One region of the Carnobacterium sp. 17-4 genome, then DNA from elsewhere that is predicted to be linked to it. Evidence: predicted binding sites of a transcription regulator. Region 1 holds the regulator's gene; each other region holds the start of a gene.
What was found. The regulator LexA, encoded in region 1, represses DNA repair genes until DNA is damaged. The targets are predictions, from matches to a motif close to CNAACANNTGTTNG.
Positions count from the first base shown of each region.

Region 2: the regulator LexA is predicted to act here: its motif matches at 1,176-1,189, upstream of uvrB (excinuclease ABC subunit UvrB).
Region 3: the regulator LexA is predicted to act here: its motif matches at 1,465-1,478, upstream of ruvA (Holliday junction branch migration protein RuvA).
Region 4: the regulator LexA is predicted to act here: its motif matches at 2,122-2,135, upstream of dnaB (replicative DNA helicase).

Region 1 is NC_015391.1:1,097,413-1,100,632, forward strand. It holds gene ylqF (ribosome biogenesis GTPase YlqF) at 1-614, shown strand, start outside; gene CAR_RS05370 (ribonuclease HII) at 616-1,389, shown strand; gene lexA (transcriptional repressor LexA) at 1,485-2,108, opposite strand; gene CAR_RS05380 (DUF896 family protein) at 2,270-2,509, shown strand; gene tkt (transketolase) at 2,643-3,220, shown strand, end outside.
Region 2 is NC_015391.1:965,513-968,732, forward strand. It holds gene holA (DNA polymerase III subunit delta) at 1-679, shown strand, start outside; gene rpsT (30S ribosomal protein S20) at 812-1,066, shown strand; gene uvrB (excinuclease ABC subunit UvrB) at 1,283-3,220, shown strand, end outside.
Region 3 is NC_015391.1:708,104-711,323, reverse strand. It holds gene ruvB (Holliday junction branch migration DNA helicase RuvB) at 1-768, opposite strand, end outside; gene ruvA (Holliday junction branch migration protein RuvA) at 803-1,417, opposite strand; gene msrB (peptide-methionine (R)-S-oxide reductase MsrB) at 1,606-2,043, opposite strand; gene mutL (DNA mismatch repair endonuclease MutL) at 2,125-3,220, opposite strand, start outside.
Region 4 is NC_015391.1:12,023-15,242, reverse strand. It holds gene CAR_RS00065 (adenylosuccinate synthase) at 1-443, opposite strand, end outside; gene dnaB (replicative DNA helicase) at 629-2,014, opposite strand; gene rplI (50S ribosomal protein L9) at 2,206-2,661, opposite strand; gene CAR_RS00050 (DHH family phosphoesterase) at 2,666-3,220, opposite strand, start outside.

The DNA of each region.
Region 1 (3,220 bases):
CAATTGTTGCTCAAGAAGGACACGGTATGAAACAATTGATGGCAAAAGCAAAAGAGCTTTTACAACCAAAATTTGATAGAAGAGCCGCTAAAGGTATAAAACCTCGTGCAATTCGAGCAATGAGTATTGGAATTCCTAACGTTGGAAAATCAACATTGATCAATCGTTTTGTAAAGAAAAATATTGCTCAAACAGGAAATAAACCTGGTGTGACAAAGGCACAACAATGGCTGAAGTTAGGTAAAGAATTGGAATTGCTTGATACGCCAGGAATTCTTTGGCCGAAGTTTGAAGATCCTGAAATTGGAAAGAAATTGGCTTTAACTGGAGCAATTAAAGACACTATTTTACAGCTAGATGAAATTGCAATGTATGGATTGGAAGAAATGAAAATTCGAAATCCAGAAATGCTTGCTAAACGATACAGATTAACTGAAGAAGAATTGGATCTTGAATCGCCAGAATTGCTTATGTTGATCAGCGAACGTAAAGGGTATAAAGAAGACTATACTCGTGCAGCTGAATTGATTGTTTTTGAAATTAGAAGCGGTAAAATTGGGAAATACACATTAGATATAGCGCCGATTTCTTTACCAAAAAGGCAGGATAGCTAAAATGGAAAAACCGTTGACCATTACGGCAATAAAGGAACTACTAACGACCATTACCCATACGGATGATGAACGATTGGTTTTTATCAAGAGCGATTCACGTAAAGGTGTATTAAATGCGTATAAATCTTGGGAAAATCAAATGAGAAAACAACAATTGATTCTCGAAAAACAACAAGAAATGCTGCAAATAGAGCAATTTTTTTGGGAACAAGGAACACAATTTGTTGCTGGAATCGATGAGGTAGGAAGAGGTCCATTAGCTGGCCCTGTTGTTGCAGCTGCGGTCATATTGCCGCAAGATTTTAATGTACTGGAAATCAATGACTCTAAACAATTATCAAGTGCAAAAAGAGAAGTGTTATTTGACCAAATTCAAGAATCTGCATTAGCTATTGGGATTGGTATAAAAGACCATCAAGTAATTGATAAAGTCAATATTTACCAAGCAACTAAGCTGGCTATGATTGAAGCTGTTGAGCAACTACCTCAACAGCCAGAACAATTGCTTATTGATGCAATGCATCTACCAATCACTATTCCCCAAGAAAGCTTCATCAAGGGAGATTCAAAAAGTTTGTCTATAGCTGCTGCTAGTATTATTGCGAAAGTAACAAGAGACAGAATGATGGCCGAATATGATACGTTATATCCGGGATATGGTTTTTCTAAGAATGCGGGTTATGGAACAAAAATCCATTTAGAAGGATTAGAAAAACACGGAATATGTCCTATTCATCGAAAAACTTTTGCTCCTGTAAAAAATTTATTAGGTTAAAAAGGTTTATAGTGCAACCACAAGATAAATTGTTGTGCACTTAAAACGATAAAATAAAAAACGAAGGACCGGATAAAACCCGGTTCTTCGTTTTTTTATTGAATATGACTACGATACAATCCGATTACTTTGCCTAAAATCGTTAATTCATTAAGTAGAATAGGACTCATAGTGTCATTTTCTGGTTCTAATCGGTAATGATCTTCTTCCTTATAAAATCTTTTACAAGTTGCTTCATCTTCTACGGTCATAGCAATGACAATATCGCCATTATTTGCTGTGCTTTGTTTACGAATGATCACTTCATCACCATCAAAAATACCAGCATTGATCATGCTTTCTCCACGTATGGTTAACATAAAAAGAGAGTCGTTTTCAAATTGCAAGTTTGGAGGTAGTGGAAAATAATCTGTCGCTTCTTCTACAGCTAAGATTGGTTCACCAGCTGTTACAGTTCCCAATAAAGGTATTTTATCAAGTGCAATGCCTAATTTTGATAATCCTAGTTGTGTTAGTTCTATTGCTCTTGGTTTGCTGGGATCTCTTTGGATATAACCATTTTTTTCTAAACGAGAAAGGTGACCATGAACGGTTGAGGTAGAAGATAAAGAAACAGCCGTTCCAATTTCTCTTACAGTTGGAGGGTATCCTTTCAATTTAACTTGACTGTATATATATTGTAGAACTTCAACTTGTCTTGATTCGGGATTTTTACTCATAATATATATAAACACCTCGTTTCTATTATTTTATCATTTTAAGATTACCATATATGATAGAACAAATCAAACAAACGTTCGTAGATTTAGAGGATTAAAAGGTGTTTTTTTCAAAGAAATTTGTTATAGTTGAATAATAAATAAAAAAGTGGAGTGATTAGATGTTGCCAAAAGATCAAATAGAACGAATAAATGAATTAGCAAATAAATCAAAAAACAAAGGATTGACTATTCAAGAACAAATTGAACAAAAAAAATTAAGAGATGATTATATAACAGCTTTTCGAGGCGGAATGAGAAATACCATTGAGGGTGTAAAAATTGTAGATGAAGAAGGCAATGACGTAACCCCCGATAAATTGAAAGACATACAAAAAGATAAAGGTCTTCACGGGAGATAATAGAGTGTTTGTTCATTAATGTGATAATCATGAAGTTCTCCCATTTAATAACATTCTAACCGTGAAAGCGTTGCACTTGAAGTGAAATAATAGTAAACTAATAGAGTACGATAAGAGAGTTAAAATCGAAAGGATGATTTTTTTGTTTGATAACACAGACCAATTAGCAGTAAATACAATAAGAACACTAAGTATGGATGGTATACAAAAAGCCAATTCTGGACACCCAGGATTACCTATGGGGGCTGCTCCAATGGCTTACACATTGTGGACTAAACAATTAAAAGTAAATCCAAAAAACTCGAAATGGTTTGACCGTGACCGTTTTGTATTATCAGCTGGACATGGATCAATGTTATTATACAGCTTGCTGCATTTAGCTGGATATGATGTTAAAATTGATGATTTAAAACAGTTCCGTCAATGGGACAGTAAAACACCTGGACATCCAGAAGTGAACCATACTGATGGAGTAGAAGCAACAACTGGCCCATTAGGTCAAGGAATTGCAAATGCTGTTGGAATGGCGATGACAGAAGCTCATTTAGCTGCAGTGTACAACAAAAAGGGTCATGCTATTGTAGATCACTTTACTTATTCTTTATGTGGAGACGGCGACTTAATGGAAGGTATTTCAGCTGAAGCTGCTAGTTTAGCTGCTCATTTGGAACTTGGAAAATTAGTTGTTCTTTATGATTCAAACGATATATC
Region 2 (3,220 bases), 130 kb from region 1:
ACGGAAAAAAATAACTAAGTTACTAAAAAAAACAGCTACCATAATAGAAGTAAATGCATTATCAGAAAAAGATATGCGAAAATACATTAAAGATACTATTGCAAATGAAGAGTACCGTTATTCCCCAGAAGCGTTTGAATTATTTATTCAATTAACAGATGCGAAATTATCTGTAGCGATGGGAGAATTGCCTAAACTTTTTATTTATGCCCAAGATACTAAATTTATTACACTAGATGCGGTTCAAGAATTAGTGGCTAAGTCGTTAGAACAAAATATTTTTGCGCTAAATGAATACGTTTTGAAAAAAGACGTAGGACAAGCGCTTAATTTATACCAAGATTTATTACTACAAAAAGAAGACCCTATTAAAATAAATGCGATTATGACCTCTCAATTTAGATTACTGATCCAAGTCAAAATTTTAGAAAAGAAAGGCTATCAGCAAGGGGATATTGCTAAACAATTAAAAACGCATCCCTATCGTGTGAAATTAGCTATTCAACAAATGAGGAAAATTGAGGAGCATTCGCTGATCGAAGCGTATAATGGATTGATTGATGCTGAGTATCGATTGAAGACAGGAAAAGGCGATAAAGAAATGCAATTTGAATTATTCGTTCTGCAGTATGCGCAAAAAAAGGCAACGAACAGAGACCAATACAAGCGTTTAAAATAATCCAGCTATCAAGTAAAAAAACTTTACACATTTTTATTGCATTGAAGCTTGTCTTTATGTATAATTGAATTTGTTGAAACAACTAGAATAGACTATTTTAAGTTGTAAATAATTGAAAGTGGGGTGAATCAAATGCCAAACATCGAATCTGCAATCAAACGTGTTCGTACTTCTGAAAAATCAGCTGTACAAAACAACGTTCAAAAAAGTTCAATGCGTACTGCTATTAAAAAATATGCTCAATCTATTGAAGCAGGTAACGAAAATTCTGAACAATTACTTAAAGAAGCAATCAAAGCAATTGACATGGCTGCATCTAAAGGATTGATTCATAAAAATAAAGCTAACCGTGACAAATCTCGTTTAACTGCTAAATTAGCTAAATAAGAGGTCATTGTTATAAAGAGTAAATAAAAAAGCCTCAAGTCTTGAGTATTCAAGACTTGAGGCTTTTTTATTTTTTGAATACTAGTGAAGTTATATCAAATTAGTTGTAAGAACACACGTTCAGTGCTAGAATAATAAAATAGAATTGAAAAATGTGTGTCTTGAATTAGACAGGCTTCTTTTTATACTGAATAGAAGTGCGAGGAGGTACTTGAAATGCCAAAAGACCAATTTGAACTGGTTTCTAAATACCAGCCTAGTGGTGATCAGCCGGATGCCATAAAAAAATTAATTAAAGGTATCGAAGCTGGAGAGAAAGAACAAACCTTATTAGGTGCCACAGGAACCGGAAAAACATTTACGGTCTCAAATGTCATTAAGGAAGTAAATAAGCCAACATTAGTTATTGCACACAATAAAACATTAGCAGGTCAATTATATGGTGAATTTAAAGAATTCTTTCCTGATAACGCTGTAGAGTATTTTGTTAGCTATTATGACTACTATCAACCAGAAGCGTATGTTCCTTCAAGTGATACCTTTATTGAAAAAGAATCAAGTGTTAACGATGAGATAGATAAACTGCGTCATTCCGCAACGAGCGCATTGCTAGAACGAAGAGATGTCATTGTAGTAGCTTCTGTTTCGTGTATCTATGGACTGGTTAACCCTGAGGACTATCGAGATCATGTTCTGTCTTTACGTGTAGGTACTGAAATGAATCGTGATGAGATGTTACGTCGTTTAGTCGACATGCAATTTGAACGTAACGATATTGACTTTCAACGCGGACGCTTTCGTGTTAGAGGAGATGTAGTGGAAATTTTCTTAGCATCACGTGACAGTGAAGCAATACGTGTCGAGTTCTTTGGAGATGAAATTGATCGTATTAGAGAAGTAGATGTTTTAACAGGTGAAATCAAGGCCGATGTTCAACATGTTCCTATTTTTCCGGCCACTCACTTTGTAGCGAACGATGAACAAACAAGATCGGCTATAAAAAATATCCAAGAAGAACTAGAAGAGCGATTAAAAGTTTTACGGGCTGAAGATAAATTAATCGAAGCTCAACGGTTAGAACAGCGAACAAACTATGATTTGGAAATGTTGTTGGAAATGGGGTATTGTTCAGGAATTGAAAATTACTCTAGACACATGGATGGGCGTAAACCTGGTGAAGCACCGTATACGTTAATTGATTTCTTCCCGGATGATTTTCTGATTGTCATAGATGAGTCTCATATCACGATGTCTCAAATTAGAGGGATGTATAACGGCGATAGAGCTAGAAAATCACAATTGATTGAGTATGGTTTCAGATTGCCAAGTGCTTTGGATAACCGTCCGCTTCGTCTGGAAGAATTTGAAAACCACGTAAATCAAATTATGTATATTTCGGCAACGCCAGGACCTTATGAATTGGAACGCGCTCCAGAAGTTATTGAACAAATCATTCGCCCTACAGGATTATTAGATCCAATTATAGAAGTGCGACCAATCAAAGGTCAAATTGATGATTTGATTGGTGAAATAAATGAACGAACCGAAAAAAATGAGCGAGTATTTATTACTACGTTAACTAAAAAAATGTCAGAAGATCTAACGGATTACTTGAAAGAGGTTGGAATTAAAGTTGCCTACTTGCATAGTGAGATAAAGACATTAGAACGAACCGAGATAATTCGAAATCTGCGTTTAGGCGTATACGACGTGTTGATTGGTATCAACTTGCTGCGTGAAGGTATCGATGTCCCAGAAGTATCATTGGTTATTATTTTAGATGCAGATAAAGAAGGATTCTTAAGAAGCGAACGTTCACTTGTACAGACGATTGGTAGGGCTGCACGTAATGAAAACGGGAAAGTCATTATGTATGCGGACCGTATCACAGACTCTATGAGAGCCGCTATATCAGAGACTGAGAGACGTCGTGAAACGCAAGAAGAATACAATGAAAAACATGGCATCACACCTAAAACAATTATCAAAGATATTCGTGACTTGATCTCGATTACTTCAGTAGTTAAAGGCGAGGACGAGGGAGCATCTGGCTTAGAAAACATTGCTAAGATGACAAGAGAGCAACGTCTAGAGTTGATTGATGGTATGGAAGTAGAAATGAAAGTAGCAGCAAAAGAATTAAACTTCGAAAAA
Region 3 (3,220 bases), 390 kb from region 1:
TCGCAGCATCGCCAATGCTTCATCTGCTATTTGTTTTTTTATCACACCGTTGGATTCTACTTGAGCATAATCCCTTACACGTTTTAACAAGCGGTTTGCTACCCGAGGAGTCCCTCTCGATCGTCTGGCAATTTCGATTGCACCTGATTCGATTATTTCAGTATTAAAGATATCTGCTGAACGCAAAACAATATCACTCAGTTCTTCTACTGTGTAATATTCCATATGCGAGACAATTCCAAAACGGTCCCTTAAAGGAGCTGATAACAATCCTGCTCTGGTTGTTGCACCCACAAGAGTAAAAGGTGGCAACGGGAAGTGAACAGGGTGTGCAGTTGGCCCTTGTCCTACAATGATGTCTACAAAGTAATCCTCCATAGCAGAATACAACATTTCTTCAACTAGTCTTGGCATACGATGGATTTCATCTATAAATAGAACGTCACCAGCTTCCAACTCATTCAAAAGAGCAACTAAATCTCCTGCTTTCTCGATTGCAGGACCACTTGTTGTTCGTATGGCTACGCCCATTTCATTTGAGATCACCATTGCCATTGTTGTTTTCCCTAAACCAGGTGGGCCATAAAGTAAGACGTGGTCTAGCGCTTCTTCACGATTCTTTGCTGCTTCTATATAAATCGACAATTCTCTTTTTACTTTTTCTTGGCCGATGTATTCCGCTAAATAATGCGGGCGTAATGACTTTTCTAACGAAATTTCTTCAGTCGTGCTGCTATCACCGGAAATTATGCGTTCTTCTGGATTCATTGTTTTTCACCACTTTTCTTTTTTTGCACTTTGCTTACTTCTTCATCAATAATCGCAAAGCTTCTCGTAAATAAGCATCTGTTGATTCTTTATTTAATTTACGAATTTGCGGTTCAATTTTTTTAATTTCTTTCGCACTGTACCCTAACGCTTCTAGAGCTTCCATTGCTTCAGTAACATGATTGTAATTAGTGGACAATACTAATTCCTGTTGATAATCAGCTGCATTTTCTAATGGTGCAACTGTCAAGTCAGCTAATTTCCCTTTTAGATCCAAAACGATCTGTGATGCCGTTTTTTTACCCACTCCTGGAAATTTTGTTAAATAAGCTGCGTCTTCATTTTCAATTGCTTGTACTAGACCTTGATGATTATCATTAGCTAAAATAGCTAATCCACTTTTTGGACCAATACCTGAAACGCTAAGCAATTTTAAATACAATTGTTTTTCAGTATAATCTTTAAAACCATATAACGTAATCGCATCTTCTCGAACAGCTTGGTGTACATAAATTGTTATTTCCTCATTTAATTTACTTGAAAAGCGAAAAGGGTTAGCTATAAATAATTGGTACCCTATCCCATTTGTTTCAAGGACAATGTACGCAGGACTAACAAAGGTCACTATCCCTTTAATATATTCATACATATTATTTTCTCCATTCACTCATTCTATCGTTTTACTAGATGCAAAAAGGCACACCTGTTCGCTATTTATTTTACCACATTTGCATCCATAAAAGGAGCTGCTGCCTAAAAAATCCTAGACAAAATATAAAAGCACCCTCTAAACTGTGTAAACAGTTAGAGAGTGCTTTTCCTATTTAACTTACTACATTAAGCAAATAATTTTCGGTAACTGTCGTACCCTTCTTCTTCTAATTTATCCACTGGTACAAATCTTAAAGCTGCTGAATTGATACAGTAGCGTAAACCACCCTTATCTTGAGGACCATCCGGAAAGACATGTCCTAAATGAGAGTTCGCATCTGAACTTCTCACTTCAGTGCGTTGCATACCAAATTTCACATCCATTTTTTCAATAACTTCTTCTTCTTCAATTGGTTTTGTGAATGATGGCCAACCGCATCCTGCATCATATTTATCATTTGAAGAGAATAATGGTTTTCCACTGATAATGTCTACAAAAATACCATCTTTATAAAAGTCGTCGTACTCACCTGTAAATGGACGTTCAGTAGCTTCATTTTGAGTTACTTCATATTGAATATCAGTTAACTTATTTTTCAATTCGTTTTTATCATAGGTGCTCATGAAAATCCTCCTTTTTGATTCTACTTTCATTCTACACTTTTTAAAGAATTGCTTCAATTTATTGAATTTAATTTATTGAATTCAATGAGGGTCTTGGATACGTTTGAACATTTTTTCCATATCTTTATTAGTAAAATGAATCAATACTGGTCTTCCATGCGGGCAATTATATGGATTTTCTGTCTTCTTTAAGTCTTTTAATAATGCTCTAGCTTCTGCATCATTCAAATAATGATTTGCTTTGATCGAGCCTTTACAACTCATCATTATTGCTGTAGCTTCTCTAAACTTAGCAACACTTATGCTGCCTTGCTCCAATAACAAATCAATCATTTCTCTTACGATGCTCTCTTCTTCGCCTTGGTTAAACCATACAGGATGACTTCTTAGCAGAAAGCTATTTTGGCCAAATGGTTCTAAGAAAATACCCACAGTCTCCAATGCATCATTATTTTCTTTGATCTTGATTGCATCGCTATTCGGGTAATCCAGCATTATAGGTACCAATAAATCCTGTAGATCATTACTGACTTCGCCAATCTTTTTCCGGAAGTATTCGTATTTTATTCGTTCTTGAGCGGCATGCTGATCCAAGATATACAACCCTTTATCATTTTGCGCAAATAAGTACGTTCCATGCATTTGACCAACATATTCTAGCGTTGGAAATTGGTCAACGGATTCAGTAGGGATCTTTTTTTTCTCCATTAATTTACTTGCTGTTTTTAATGGCGATTCTTGGTGATAATCAACTAATTCACTGACTAGTTTATTTGGGACTTCTCCAATATGACTTTCTTGCGGAGCATATCCAAAGGGAGTCTCTTGAGTATTTTCTTTCAAGAAAAACGAATCTTTTTCTTCCTCATCTACACTATCCTTTTCAAAAGATCTAGATTGATGATGAGCATTATAAGAGGTTGAAGATGAATAATTATTTTCGGACTCTTTATTGTTTTCATTTTTTACTTCTGGGTTTCTTTCTTGATGAAACTGAAACGTTGTCTGTTCAGTTTCCACCATCGGCAAGTCTGTTTTCTTTTTAAAAGATAAATTTTCTAAAGCATCCGGGATAAGTTGTTCTTTACTTAGACTCTCATGAATAGCGGACTCTATCAATTGCATCAATTCTTTTTCTTTACTAATACGAACTTCTTGCTTTGTCGGATGTACATTT
Region 4 (3,220 bases), 1.1 Mb from region 1:
GCAATTCGGATACCAATACGAGCCGCTTTATCCATATATGCTGGTCCAATTCCTTTGATCGTTGTTCCAAGTTTTTGATCGCCTTTAGAATCTTCTTGTAATTGATCTAATTGAATATGGTAAGGCAGGATAACATGAGCACGATCAGAAATACGTAGATTCTCTGTTGTTATTCCTTTGTCATGTAAATAAGCTAACTCTTTAATAAGTGCTTTAGGGTTTACAACAACACCATTTCCAATAACACTGATTTTATCTTTAGAGAAAATTCCTGATGGGATTAAATGCAATTTGTAAGTTTCACCATCAAATTGAATAGTGTGTCCGGCATTGTCACCACCTTGATAACGTGCAATGACTTCCGCGTTTTCACTTAGAAAGTCCGTAATTTTACCTTTTCCTTCATCGCCCCATTGTGTACCAACGACTACTACTGAAGACATATGAACACCTCATTAATTTTTTTTTACCCAAATACTTATTAATTTTAGCAGTAAATGATGATTGTTTCAACAAAAAACGAATATTTAATTTTATTTTAACTAAAAAAACCGAAATAAACGAACATTAATTTTTTATTTCTTAAAAAAAAAGACAAAATGCGAACATTATTTCGCATGAGTCTTTTTTAGCGTTGTGCCATATCATCTGGATAATAACTTAATGAAGAAAACTTATTGTACTCTTTTATAAATAAAAGTTTAACTGTACCCCTGGCACCACTTCTGTTTTTTTCGATAATGACTTCTATCACATTGTCTTCACCGGCTGATCCATGATCGTCGTCATCTTCTCCCTCTTCGCGATCATAATAGTCATCACGGTATAAGAAGGCTACGATATCAGCATCTTGTTCGATTGATCCAGATTCACGAATATCACTTAAAACTGGACGTTTATCTTGCCGTTGTTCCACACCACGCGATAATTGGGACAACGCTATAACCGGAACTTTTAATTCTTTTGCTAATTTTTTTAACTGACGAGAAATTTCAGAGACTTCTTGTTGTCTACTTTCACGTCCAGTACCTTCAATTAATTGCAGATAATCAATTAATACCAAGCCAAGGTTACCTTTTTCTTGTTTTAATCGACGACATTTAGCACGAATTTCAGCTATTCTAATCCCTGGTGTATCATCGATGTAAATGTTGGCTTTTGATAAACTACCCATAGCTACAATCAGGCTTTGCCATTCTTCTTCTGATAATGTCCCCGTTCTCAAATGGCCAGCATCTATACTTCCTTCTGCACAAAGCATCCGATTGACCAATGATTCTGCTCCCATTTCTAAACTAAAAATGGCAACTGTTTCATCCGTCTTTGTTCCAATATTTTGAGCAATATTTAAAGCAAATGCCGTTTTCCCTACAGCGGGACGCGCAGCTAAAATAATCAATTCTTCTTTTTGAAGTCCAGCTGTCATTTTATCTAAAGCTTGATAACCAGTCGGCAAACCTGTAATTTCTTCATTATTTTGATAAAGTTGATCTATCTGAGCAATAGAACTGTTCAACACGTCTGAGATGGCTAAAAAACCGCTTCTGTTACGTCTTTCAGATACTTCTAGAATACTGCGCTCTGCCTCATCTAGAATTGAAGCTAGCTCATCTCCTTCTTCATATCCTTTAGTAACAATATCTGTTGCTGTATGGATCAAATTTCTTAAAATAGCTTTTTGTTCTACTATCTTTGCGTAATATTCCATATTAGCAGCTGTTGGAACTGACACAGCTAACTCGGCTAGATAAGCCATTCCACCAATGTCTTCTAACTGATTTTTAGATTCTAATGCATTGGTTACCGTAACGATATCAATAGCTTCATTATGGTTATTTAATTCTAACATTGCTTGAAAAATCAATTGATGTCCCCGACGATAAAAATCTTTAGACTCAATAAATTCTAAAGCACCGACAACCGTTTCAGGATCTAAAAATATTGAACCTAAAACTGCTTGTTCTGCCTCTATACTCTGTGGTGGTAAGCGATCTTGAAAAGCTTCTTGTACCAATAAATTCTCTCCCTTTCACTATCAACAGTACGATTATTTTCCGTAAAATAGTTGTATTCAATTCTATTATTTTACCTTAAAAGGACTTGAAACACAATCTAGAAAACAGAACATTCGTTCCATAATTGTTAGTTTAAAAAAAAGCATTTGACTCTTATAATGCTACTGAGCCAAATGCTTTTTTTGCTAATTTAATTTTCTGGTAAGACTCTTACCGTTATAGTGGCAACTACTTCTGGGTGAATTTTTACATCAATTTTCATTGACGTTAAACTTCTAATAGGAACAGGCAACTCAATTTTACGTTTATCAAGTTTTATGTTTAACTGTTTTTGAGCTGCAGCAGCGATTTGTTTTGTTGTAACGGAACCAAACAAACGACCATCTTCAGCTGCTTTAGTTTTGATCTCGATTGCATTTTCATCTTTTTCGAGAAATTCTTTTACCTTTTTAGCTTCTTGTAGAATCTCTTCTTCTTTTTTCTCGTCAGCTTTTATTTTACCATTTAATTCACTTATGCTAGCTGAAGTAGCTTCTTTCGCTAAGTTGTTTTTCAATAAAAAGTTATGTGCATATCCATCAGCAACGTTTTTTACCTCGCCTTTTTTACCTTTACCTTTTACATCTGCTAAAAATATAACTTTCATAATGTTATTCCTCCTTAGTTTTGTTTAAAATAACCTCACGCAATTGTTCTTTTGCTTCTTTTATCGTAATATTTTCTAATTGCGTAGCTGCATTAGATAAGTGTCCGCCGCCACCTAGCTGTTCCATAATAACTTGAACGTTTATTTCGCCTAAACTGCGGGCACTTATGCCAATTTTATTATCTGTACGCTTAGTGATTACAAAAGCTGCATCTACGTTAGACATTGAAAGCATGGTATCAGCTGTTTGTGCTGCTACCACTGTATCATAAACAGCATTCTCTTCACCAACAGCAACGGCTATATTTTTAGTAACAAATTCAATGGTTTCAATTAAATGACTACGAAGAAGGTAGGTTTCTTTATCTTCTTTCAATAGTCGTTGGATCATAACTGCATCTGCACCGCAAGACCTTAGATAACTTGCAGCATCAAAAGTACGAGATCCTGTTCTGAGAGAAAAACTATTGGTATCTACAATAATTCCGCCTAATAGCGCAGTAGCCTCAATCTTATTTATGGGATCTGCTTCTTCCGATTGGTATTCGAACAGCTCTGT